Regions from separate parts of the Streptomyces sp. NPDC057253 genome, predicted to be linked through region 2. Evidence: riboswitches for the same ligand, from Rfam matches in the RefSeq annotation. Region 2 holds a riboswitch; the other holds the start of a gene.

Region 1 (5,692 bases), on a different contig from region 2:
CGCACGTGTCAGCCGATCCAGGTGTCGTGCAGCTGGACGCGGCTGCCCGAGTCGAAGTCGAGGTCGTGGACCTTCTTCGTCACGGCCAGTTGGGTCTGGAGCTCGACCACCGGCACGTTGTACGCGTTCTGCACGATCAGCTTCTGCGCCTCGTCCACCAGTTGCCCGCGCTTGGCGGTGTCCGGGGTCGCGGCCTGCTCGGACAGTGCCGTGTCCAGCGAACTGGCGGGCAGCTTGTAGGAGTTGTTCAACTGGGTGGAGAAGGAGGTGCGCAGGATGTCCGGGTCGGCGCGGGTCACGTTCCCCCACACCACGTCGAAGTCACTCGACTGGACGGTGGTGGCGAAGTCACTGACCTGGCGCTGCTGGAGCACCACGTCGATCCCGACCGCCTTCAACTGCTGCTGGACCAGCTCCAGGGCGGGCTGGTTGGTGCCCGCGTTGGGGAACCAGGTGATGGTCAGGCGCAGCTTCTTGCCGTCCTTGACGCGGATCCCGTCGCTGCCCTCCTTCCAACCGGCCTCGTCGAGCAGGGACTTGGCCTTGGCCGCGTCGAAGGCGAGATCCGAGGAGAGGTCGGTGTAGTCGGGTGTGGTGTGCGCCAGGACGCTGGTCGCCGGCCGGGTGCCGGTCGGGAACACGGTGTCGGCGATCTGCTTCCGGTCGACGGCGGCCAGGATCGCCTGACGCACCTTGGTGTCCTTGAGCAGGGGCCGGGAGTTGTTCAGGCCCAGGCCGAACACCACGCCGGGGTTGGCGCGCCGCAGCAGGGTGACCTGACCGCCCTTGAGGGCCGCCTCGTTGGCCTTGCCGACGCTGCTGATCGCGTCCACCTGCCCGGACTGGAGACTGCCGGCCCGCACCCCCGCCTCGGGCACGACCTTGAACACCACCTTGTCCAGGTAGGCCTCGCCCTTCTTGGACCACAGGGAGGAGCCCCAGTCGTAGCCGGTGCGCTTGGCCAGGGTGATCGACTGGTTCTGCACGTACTGCTTCAGCACGAACGGCCCGGATCCGATCACGCCCTCGCTGCACTTCTGCTGCGGGGTCTTCTTCGCGCTCGCCGACGACTCGATGCCCAGCGAGTGGGTCGAAGTCGCTTGCAGGAACTGTGCGTTGGGCTGCTTGAAGGTCACCTTGACGGTGAGCGGGTCCACCACGGCGGTGCTCTGGACACCGCTGAGGTAGCCCTGCGCGAGGGCCCCGAGGGGGCCGAGCTTCGGCACCGCGTCGAAGTTGTCCTTGACCACCTGCGCGGTCAGCTGGGAGCCGTCGCTGAAGGTGACACCCGAGCGAAGGTGGAACGTGAACTGGGTCGCGTCGGAGTTGACGTCCCAGCTCTTGGCCAGCCACGGCACGATCTTGCCGGTCTCAGGGTCCTGGTCGGTCAGGGAGTCGACGGTCTGGCGCACCGAGTAGATGCTCTCGTTGCTGTTGACCTGCTGAGGGTCCACGCAGCCGGAGTCGGAACCCACCGCGAACGTCAGGGTGCCGCCGGACTTCGGCCGGCCGCTGCCGGCGCCGGAGCCGTCACCGCTCGATCCGCAGGCGGTCAGCAGCACACCGGTGGTGGCCAGGGCGGTCAGCGCCGCCCAACGGGAGGATCGGAAATCCGGAATTGCTCTCACGGAGGGGTACTCCTACTCGTGTCACCAGGCACGGGTGCCGCAGAAGGCGCGGGCGTGCGTGGGCGTGCCGGGGCGTGCGGCCCCGGCCGGCGTCGGCCGGGCCGGGGCTGCGCGATGCAGACGGGGATCAGGGGGGAAACGGGGATCCGGCAGAGGGCGGGATCAGGTGGAGCCGGGTGCGGCGACGACCGGTGCCGGACGTCGACCGGCCCTGGGACGGCCTGTCAGGCCTGACAGAGGCTGCTGTCCGAGCGCTTCAGGTCGATGTGGCGCCGGCGCGAGAGCCGGGAGAACACCGTGGCGAGACCGAAGGACGCACCGAGGTCTTCACAACGAAGCCGCATGCCGATCCTTCCCGTCCTTGGCCCCGTGCGAGGGGCTACGCGCTTGCGGAGATCGTCGGTGATCCCGCCGGGCTTTCACCTGGAGCACCCCACCGCGTGGGAGGGTTGCCGGTCAGCGAGCCAGGGCTTGACGCTGACACTCAATGCCTTTTGTGATCGTACGGAGGGCGCTTGCCGTACGTCAATGGCGCAAAAGCACGCCGTGCAGGGGGAGTCGGGGCGCGAGTGCGCCCAGCTCAGGAGCCACCGCGCTCACGGGGGATCTTCTGACCGGCCTCGACCGCCACCGGCAGCCGGTTCTCGGCCGGGGGCAGCGGGCAGGTGGCCAGGTCCGTGTAGGCGCAGGGCAGGTTCGTGGCCCGGTTGAAGTCCAGGACGACCGAACCGTCGGCGGCGGGCGGCTCCAGGGCGAGGGCCCGGTTCGCGGCGTAGGTCGTGACCCCGGAGGTCTCGTCGGTGAACAGGACCAGCAGCCGTCCCGCGCCGTGGCCGGGGAACGCGGTCAGTGACAGCGGGCGCCCGTCCAGCTCGAACTCGACCCTGCCCGGAGCGTCGTACACATGCTCAAGGCCTTCCACGGCGGCGCCCACGGTGGTCGGCCGCGGAGTGTCGAAGGGGACGTAGCGGCCCGTCACGGCCCAGCGCGGGTCGGGGGCGTAGGCGGGCGTTCCGGCGAAGGCCGTGCGCAGCGGCGCGTCCGGGTGCCGGGGGCGCACGATGTCGTTGCCGCCGCGCTTGGCGACCTCGATGACGGCGTCCTTCCAGACGGCGTTGACGCCGCCGCGCTCGGGAATCACACCGAAGCGGTGTTCACCGTGCACCGGCGTGCCGTCGACGACCAGTTCCTCGCCCTCGTCGAGGTCGACGACGACTCCCTCGGGGCCGGTGCGCCAGGCGCCGGGCGCGTCCGGGAAACGCTGGGGCGTCTCGTCGAGCCAGTGCAGGCCGGTGACCGCCAGGAACCCGTGGGGGTCGGCGAGCCGGGCCTCCTGGGCGCGGTGCCACTCCTGCCAGTTCTCGGTGAAGGCGTGGAGGTCAGTGGTGGCCTCGGTGGTCATGGGGAATCTCCTTGGTGTCGGGGGCTTTTGGGCGGGGGCGGTAGGGGGTTGTCGAGTCGACGGCTGTGCTCAGCCGGCCAGTTCGCCGAGGAGTCGCCAGGTGCGTCGGCGAGCCGCCTCCCCCGCGAGCTCGGTGCCGGAGAACACGACCTCGGTGGCGCCGGCGTCGCGGTAACGGCGTACCTCGGCCTCGACCGTCTTCTCGTCGCCGATCACGGCCAGGTCGGCGGCACGCCGGCCGCCGGAGAGTTCGATGACCCGGGCGTAGGACGGGATCTGCTCGTAGAACGCGAGGTTGTCGATGGCCTTGGCCCGCACCGCGTCCACGTCGTCAGTGACCACGCCGGGCACCAGGGCCACGACCCTCGGCGCGGGCTGTCCGGCTGCCTCGGCCGCGGCGGTCAGGGCGGGCACGATGTGGTCCGCCAGGGCACGGGGACCCGCCAGGTAGGGCAGGATCCCGTCCGCCAGTTCCCCGCTGGCCCGCAGGGCCTGTGGGCCCATCGCGGCGACCAGCAGGGGGACACCGCCTTCGGCGCCCGGCACGCGCGCCGGGACCGGGGTGGCCGCGGTGAGCAGTTCCCCGTGGAAGTCGGCCGTACCGGTCTCGGTCAACTCCCGCAGGGCGATGAGGAATTCGCGCAGCCGGGCGATGGGGCGTTCGAAGGGCAGGCCGAAGCCGGTCTCCGTCAGCAGTTTCGTGCCCAGGGCCAGGCCGAGGTGGTAGCGGCCGTGGGTGGCGGCCTGCGCGGTCTGGGCCTGGCTGGACACGAGCAGCGGATGCCGGCCGAAGACGGGAATCGCGGAGGTGCCGACCTGGAGGCCCGGCACCTCGCGCCCGACGATCGCCGCGAGCTGGGGTGAGTCCGCGCCGAAGGTCTGCCCGAACCAGGCCGACGTGACACCGAACTCCGCGGCCTCCTGGGCGAGTTGGACGGTGGCGTCGACCTGGTTCGGCGCGTCGGACGCGTTGAGCGCTACTCCAACAGTCATGTCAGTCAGAACCGGCGCGAGGCGAGCCCGCATTCCGGTCCGTCTGTGACAGCTTCTTGTCAGTCATGTGTCCTCGGTCCTGAGGTCCTGAGGTCCTGAGGTCCTGAGGTGAAGGGGCATCCCGGTCCTCAGCCTGCCTGCTGCCGTTCCTGCGCGGCACGGTGGGTGAGGGGCGCGCGCAGGCCGAGGTGGTCGCGGAGTGTGGTGCCGGTGTACTCGGTGCGGTAGATCCCGCGTTCCTGCAGTTCCGGGACGAGCAGGTCGACGATGTCGTCGAGGCCGTCGGGGATGAGGTACGGCGTGACGTTGAAGCCGTCGATCGCGCCGTGCCGTACAAAGCGGGCGAACTTGTCGGCCAGGCCGGACGGGGTGCCGACGTGCCCGCGCTGCGGGCCGAGGGCGATCACGGTCTCGCGCAGCGACCAGCCGTGCGCCTCGGCCTTCCCCCGCCATTCGGCCACGACGGCCCGCGGGTCGGCGATGCGCCGGGCCCCGAAGGAGCCGTCGTTCTCGGTGACGACCGGGTCCTCGGCGGGCAGCGGGCCGTCGGCGTCGCGGTCGGACAGGTCGATGCCCCACAGCAGTGAGGCGATCCCGAGCGCGGTGGCGGGGGTGACCTGCTGGAGCCGGATCCAGCGCTTCTTCTCCTCGGCCTCCTCCTCGGTGGCACCGATGATGATCTCGGTGCCGGGCAGGATCCGCAGATCGTCGTCGGGCCGGCCGACGGCGCGCAGACGGGTGCGGATGTCCTCGGCGAAGGCCAGGGCGTCGTCGAAGTCGGTGCCGTGCGCGGAGAAGATGACGTCGGCGTTGCGGGCGGCGAAGTCGCGGCCCTCGCCGGAGTCACCGGCCTGGAAGATCACCGGGTGGCCCTGGGCGCTGCGCGGCAGGGTGGGGGCGAGGTCGACGTCGAACTGCGGCCCCCGGTGGCGTACCTGCTGTACGGCGCCGGCCACGGACCAGGCGGGCGCGTCGACGGACGTGCTCACCGCCTTGTCGTCCCAGCCGTCCCACAGGGCGCGGGCCACGGTGAGGAACTCCTCGGCGCGCCGGTAGCGGTCGGCGTGGTCGAGGTAGCCGCCGCGGCGGAAGTTGGCGCCGGTCCAGGCGTTGTCCGTGGTCACCACGTTCCAGCCGGCGCGGCCCTCGGAGAGCAGGTCGAGGCCGGAGAGGCGGCGGGCGAGATCGGTGGGCTCGTTGAAGGTGGAGTTGGAGGTGGAGACCAGGCCGATCCGGCGGGTGACCGCGGCCAGGGCAGCGAGCTGGGTGATGGCGTCCGGCCGTCCGGCCACGTCGAGGTCGTGGATCCTGCCGTCGACCTCGCGCAGCCGCAGCCCCTCGCCGAGGAAGAACGCGTCGAACAGGCCCCGTTCCGCGGTCTGGGCGACCTTGCGGAAGGAGGCGGGGTCGATCTGCGAGCCGCTGTCGGGGGCGGACCAGATCGTCCAGTGGTTGACGCCCTGGAAGAAGACTCCGAAGTGCAGCTGTGCGTGTGGCCGGGGGACGTCGAGGGGGTCGGTGCGGGTCATCGGGCTTCCTCCTGGACGGCCGCGGACGCGAAACGGTTGGCGGGGCGCTCCAGACCCAGGGTCGAGCGCAGGGACGTGCCGGGCAGCGGGCGGGCGACCAGGCGCCGCTCCGACAGGGCCGGCAGGACGAGGCGGGAGAG
Region 2 (5,692 bases):
GCTGATCTTCCTCGCCGGCATGTTCGTGCACATGATGCGGGTGTTCTTCACGGGCGCGTTCCGCAAGCCGCGTGAGGTCAACTGGCTGTTCGGCTTCCTGCTGTTCGTCCTCGGCATGTTCACCGGCTTCACCGGTTACTCGCTCCCGGACGACCTGCTCTCCGGCACCGGTGTCCGCTTCATGGAGGGCGCGGTCCTGTCCGTGCCGATCGTCGGCACGTACCTGTCGTTCTTCCTGTTCGGCGGGGAGTTCCCGGGCGGCGACTTCGTGGCCCGCTTCTACTCGATCCACGTCCTGCTGCTGCCGGGCATCATGCTCGGTCTGGTCGTCGGCCACCTGATCCTGGTCTTCTACCACAAGCACACGCAGTTCGCGGGCCCCGGCAAGACGAACAACAACGTGGTCGGCATGCCGCTGCTGCCGGTCTACATGGCCAAGGCCGGAGGCTTCTTCTTCCTGGTCTTCGGTGTCATCGCGGCCATCGCGGCGATCGCCTCGATCAACCCGATCTGGTCGATGGGCCCCTACCGTCCGGACCAGGTGTCCACGGGCGCCCAGCCGGACTGGTACATGGGCTTCTCCGAGGGCCTGATCCGTGTCATGCCGGGCTGGGAGATCAACTTCTGGGGTCACACGCTCGTCCTGGGTGTGTTCATCCCGCTGATGATCTTCCCGCTGGTCCTGGTCGCGATCGCGGTCTACCCGTTCATCGAGTCCTGGGTCACCGGCGACAAGCGCGAGCACCACATCCTGGACCGCCCGCGCAACGCCCCGACGCGTACGGCCTTCGGTGTCGCCTGGATCACCTGGTACTTCGTGCTGCTGGTCGGTGGTGGAAACGACCTCTGGGCCACCCACTTCCACCTGTCGATCAACGCCATCACCTGGTTCGTGCGGGTCGCGTTCTTCGTCGCCCCGGTCCTCGCGTTCATCGTCACCAAGCGGATCTGCCTCGGCCTCCAGCGCCGTGACAAGGACAAGGTGCTGCACGGGCGCGAGTCCGGCATCATCAAGCGCCTGCCGCACGGTGAGTTCATCGAGGTGCACGAGCCGCTCAGCCAGGAGCAGCTGCACACGCTCACGGCACACGAGCAGTACAAGCCGGCCGCGATCGGCGCCACGGTCGACGAGAACGGCGTCGAGCGCAAGGTCAAGGGCACCGAGAAGCTGCGCGCCAAGCTGAGCGAGGCGTACTACGGCGAGGAGTCCCAGATCGCCAAGCCGACCGTCGAGGAGTACAAGGAGATCACCAGCGGCCACGGCCACCACTGATCCCTGCTTGTCGCTGCGCTCGCCACAGCGCGGTTGAAAGGACCCCGTCCGAATCCCGGACGGGGTCCTTTGCCGTGCGGGTGCGGCTTCGGTGGGGGCGGGCGCTTTTTGCGCAGTTCCCCGCGCCCCTGAGATGGCCCGTCCGAACACCGGACGGGGGCCTGCGACGTGCTGTGGGCTGGATAGGGTGGCAGCAGACTTCTCTACGACATCTGGAGCGGCCCCATGAGCGCTGTGACCCCCGCTGGAGGCGACATCGCGGCGGGCCGTTCCTGGCCCGAGGTGTTGAACGCCCTGCTGTACGGGCGGGACCAGAGCGCCGACGCCACGGCGTGGGCGATGGACCGGATCATGCAGGGCGAGGCGACCGACGCGCAGATCGCCGGGTTCGTGGTCGCGCTCCGGGCCAAGGGCGAGACGGTCGAGGAGATCAACGGGCTGGTGCGGACGATGTACGCGCACGCCAATGTGATCGAGGTCCCCGGGCGGACGGTCGACATCGTCGGCACCGGCGGCGACGGCGCCAAGACCGTCAACATCTCCACCATGTCGGCGATCGTCGTGGCCGGAGCCGGCGCCACGGTCGTCAAGCACGGCAACCGGGCCGCCTCCTCCGCGTCCGGCGCCTCGGATGTCCTGGAGAAGCTCGGCGTCAATCTGGAGCTGACGCCGAAGCGGGTGGCCGAGGTCGCCGAGGAGGCCGGGATCACCTTCTGCTTCGCGATCAAGTTCCATCCCGCGCTGCGTCACGCGGGCGCCGCACGCGGCCAGTTGGGCATCCGCACGGTCTTCAACATCCTCGGCCCGCTGACCAACCCCGCCCGGGTGCGCGCCCAGGCCGTCGGGGTCGCGGACCCGCGCATGGCCCCGGTCGTCGCGGGCGTCTTCGCCGAGCGCGGCAACTCCTCGCTGGTCTTCCGCGGTGACGACGGCCTCGACGAGCTGACGACCACCTCGACCTCCCACGTCTGGGTCGTCCGGGACGGCAAGGTCACCGAGGAGAGCTTCGACCCCCGTGACGTCGGCATCGAGCTGGTCCCGGTCGAGGCCCTGCGCGGTGGTGACCCGGCGTACAACGCGGAGGTCGCCAGGAAGCTCCTGGACGGCGGGACGGGCCCGGTCCGGGACGCCGTACTCCTGAACTCGGCGGCCGCGCTGGTGGCCCTGGACCCGGGCACCGGGACGCTGGCCGAGCAGCTGCGGGCCGGGATGGACAAGGCCGCGGAGTCGATCGACTCCGGGTCGGCCAAGCGGACGCTGGAGCGCTGGGTGGCCGCGAGCAACGCGTAGCGGCCGGCGGGGTGTCGTCCCGCGATCCGGACACGGGTTGCGGGACGACGATCACATCGCGTAGGTTTTTTGACCAGGTCATGAGTGACAGTCATGAGGCCCCGGCCGACTGTCCGGCAACCCTCCGTCCGTGGCGGGGTGCCCCGGGTGAAGACCAGGCCGTAGGCAGCGAGGTCTGCGGCAAGCGCGGATCCCTCACGAACCAGGGATCCTGGTCGTTCGAGGAGTCTTCCGTGAGCAAGCGAATGCGCTAGGGCGCCGAGCCCCGCCTCCGCACACCCCTCTCACCCTTCACTTTTCACGGGAGTCCCCCATGTCTGTCTCCACCGCTGCCTCCGTCCAGTCGCTTTGTGCCCAGCTGCCCGTTCTGGGCCGGGATGTCACCGTCCCGCTCGTCACGGGTGGCGAAGTCACCTACGCGGCGCTCGACTACGCGGCCAGCGCCCCCGCCCTCCAGCGCGTCTGGGACGACGTGGCGGCCTACGCGCCCTACTACGGCAGCGTGCACCGCGGGGCCGGCTACCTCTCCCAGCTGTCGACCGACCTCTTCGAGAACGCCCGCAGGACCGTCACCGAGTTCCTCGACTGCCGTGCGGACGACCAGCTGATCTTCACCCGGTCGACCACCGACTCGCTCAACCTCCTCGCCGCCGCCCTCCCCGCCGACTGCCAGGTCTTCGTCTTCGAGACCGAGCACCACGCGAGCCTGCTGCCCTGGAAGGACGCCCGGGTCAGCTACCTCGACGCCCCGCGCACCCCGCTCCAGGCCGTCGAGACCCTGGAGAAGGCCCTCGCCGCCCGGGACCCCTACGGCCCGGCCCTGGTCTGCGTCACCGGTGCCTCCAACGTCACCGGTGAGCTGTGGCCGGTCCGCGAGCTGGCCGCCGCCGCCCACGCCCATGGCGCCCGGATCGTCCTCGACGCCGCCCAGCTCGCCCCGCACCACCCGGTGAGCGTCCGCGACCTCGACGTCGACTGGGTCGCCTTCTCCGGCCACAAGCTGTACGCCCCCTTCGGCTCCGGAGTCCTCGCCGGCCGCGCCGACTGGCTCAGGGCGGCCGACCCCTACCTCGCGGGTGGTGGCGCCAGCCGCAAGGTCACCCGGCGCGAGGACGGGGGAGTGGACGTGGAGTGGCACGACAGCGCCGCCCGCCACGAGGCCGGCTCCCCGAACGTCATCGGCGCCTACTCCATCGCGTCGGCCTGCAAGGCCCTCACCGAGGCCGGCTTCGACACCCTGGTCGCCCGTGAGCAGCACCTGATCGAGAAGGTCCGCGAGGGCCTCGCCGAGGTCCCCGAGGTCCGTGTCCTCTCCCTGTTCGGCGACGACGCCCCCCGCGTCGGCGTGATCTCCTTCGTCGTCGAGGGCTGGAACAGCTCCCACTTCGCCGCCGCCCTGTCCGCCGAGTACGGCATCGGCGTCCGCGACGGCCTCTTCTGCGCCCACCCCCTCGTCCGCACCCTCCTCGGCAGCGACCCGCAGACCCAGGGCGAGTGCGGGGCCCCCGAGGCGGCGCCCGGTGAGAAGTCGCTGAACGCGATCCGGGTGAGCTTCGGCGCGGGCACGCCGGACGAGCACGTGGAGCGGTTCGTGAAGGCCGTGAAGGAACTGGTCGCGGACGGTGCGAAGTGGTCGTACCGCACGGAGGACGGCCGCTGCGTCCCGGCCGTCTGACGTACCGGCGTCCACCCCGCGTATACGCTCGACCCCGGCAGCCGTACGGAGGCAGGGGGAGCACGGGGTGCAGGAGCTGCGCGAGACGGACCCGCGGACCATCGGGCCGTACGAGGTCCTGGGCAGACTCGGGTCCGGCGGGATGGGCGAGGTGTATCTCGCCGAGGCGCGCGGCGGGCCCCGGCTGGCCGTGAAGGTCGTCCGCGCCGAGCACGCCGAGGACCGCACCTTCCGCGCCCGTTTCCGCCACGAGGTGCGGGCCGCGCAGACCGTCGGCGGAGCCGGCACCTACACCGCGCGGGTCGTGGACGCGGACACCGGGGCCGCCCGGCCGTGGATGGCCAGCGAGTTCGTGGCGGGCCCCAACCTGCGGGACGCGGTGCTCGACCAGGGGCCGCTGGGCGCGGACGCGGTACGGCTGCTGGCGGGCGCGCTCGCCGAGGCGCTCGCCGCGATCCACGCCAAGGGCCTGGTGCACCGGGACCTCAAGCCCTCCAACATCCTGCTCGCGCCGGACGGGCCCCGGGTCATCGACTTCGGGATCGTCCGGGCGCTGGAAGGCACCGCGCTGACCCGGACCGGGGTGGTCGTCGGGTCGGTCGGCTACCTCTCGCCCGAGCAGATCCGCAACGGCGCCCAGGTGGTCCCGGCCAGCGACGTCTTCTCCCTGGGCGCGGTGCTCGCGTACGCCTCGGGCGGCAAGGAACCCTTCGGCGAGGGGCAGGACTCGGTCGTCCTGCTGCGGATCCTGACCGGGGACGTCGACCTGTCCGCCGTACCGGAGGAACAGCTGCCGCTGGTGGAGGCCTGTCTGCGGGACGATCCCGCGGCGCGGCCGACGCCCGCCGAGCTGGTCGCGGCCGTGGGGCACACCGCCGGCTCGCTGCGGGAGGGCCTGCGGGAGGGGTGGTTCTCCAGGGGGACGCCGACCGTGGCCCTCGGCGGTGGCGAGCGCTGGGTGCCGGAGGACGGGGCGCGGGAGCGGCTCAGCGGGGTGGAGTACGTGGCGCCCACGACGGTCACCGACGTGCCCGTGGCCACCTCCGCCGCCGCGCCGGAGCCCTCGCGGCGTCGGATCCTGGCGGCCTGGGCCGGTGGCGCGGGGGCGGTGGGCGCCGGGGGCCTGGGCTGGTGGCTGCTGCGGAGTGGCTCGGACTCCTCCGCCTCCTCCGCGGGCGCCGGACGGACCGTGCAGGGCGGCTCCGCCGCGGCCGAGGTGGGATGGACGTACGCCGTGCAGGGGCTCGGCGGGCGGCGCGGACCCTGTGCCGCCGTCTCGCCCGACGGCACCCGGGTGTACGTCGGCGGCGCGGACGGCTCGATGCACGCCCTGGACCTGAACGGCCGGACGGTGTGGCGGACCGCGCTGGGCGGCGAGGCCATGTCCCCGCTCGCCACCGCCGACGGCGTGTACTGCCTGCTGGAGGACGACAAGGAGGGCGCCTCCGAGCTGT

The links. A riboswitch is a leader RNA that binds a small molecule or an ion and turns the genes downstream of it on or off. The one in region 2 is predicted to bind S-adenosylmethionine.
Region 1: another riboswitch for S-adenosylmethionine. It lies ahead of ACFULQ_RS17810 (ABC transporter substrate-binding protein); the one in region 2 lies ahead of ACFULQ_RS42290 (aminotransferase class V-fold PLP-dependent enzyme).

What each region holds. Positions count from the first base shown of each region.
Region 1 is NZ_JBHUXV010000028.1:42,598-48,289, forward strand. Features, by position in the region: gene ACFULQ_RS17805 (ABC transporter permease) at 1-5, opposite strand, end outside; gene ACFULQ_RS17810 (ABC transporter substrate-binding protein) at 9-1,628, opposite strand; SAM riboswitch class IV at 2,007-2,120, opposite strand; gene ACFULQ_RS17815 (DUF1684 domain-containing protein) at 2,209-3,030, opposite strand; gene ACFULQ_RS17820 (LLM class F420-dependent oxidoreductase) at 3,100-4,023, opposite strand; gene ACFULQ_RS17825 (NtaA/DmoA family FMN-dependent monooxygenase) at 4,152-5,552, opposite strand; gene ACFULQ_RS17830 (LLM class flavin-dependent oxidoreductase) at 5,549-5,692, opposite strand, start outside.
Region 2 is NZ_JBHUXV010000141.1:13,153-18,844, forward strand. Features, by position in the region: gene ACFULQ_RS42280 (cytochrome bc complex cytochrome b subunit) at 1-1,273, shown strand, start outside; gene trpD (anthranilate phosphoribosyltransferase) at 1,499-2,563, shown strand; SAM riboswitch class IV at 2,640-2,756, shown strand; gene ACFULQ_RS42290 (aminotransferase class V-fold PLP-dependent enzyme) at 2,877-4,238, shown strand; gene ACFULQ_RS42295 (PQQ-binding-like beta-propeller repeat protein) at 4,306-5,692, shown strand, end outside.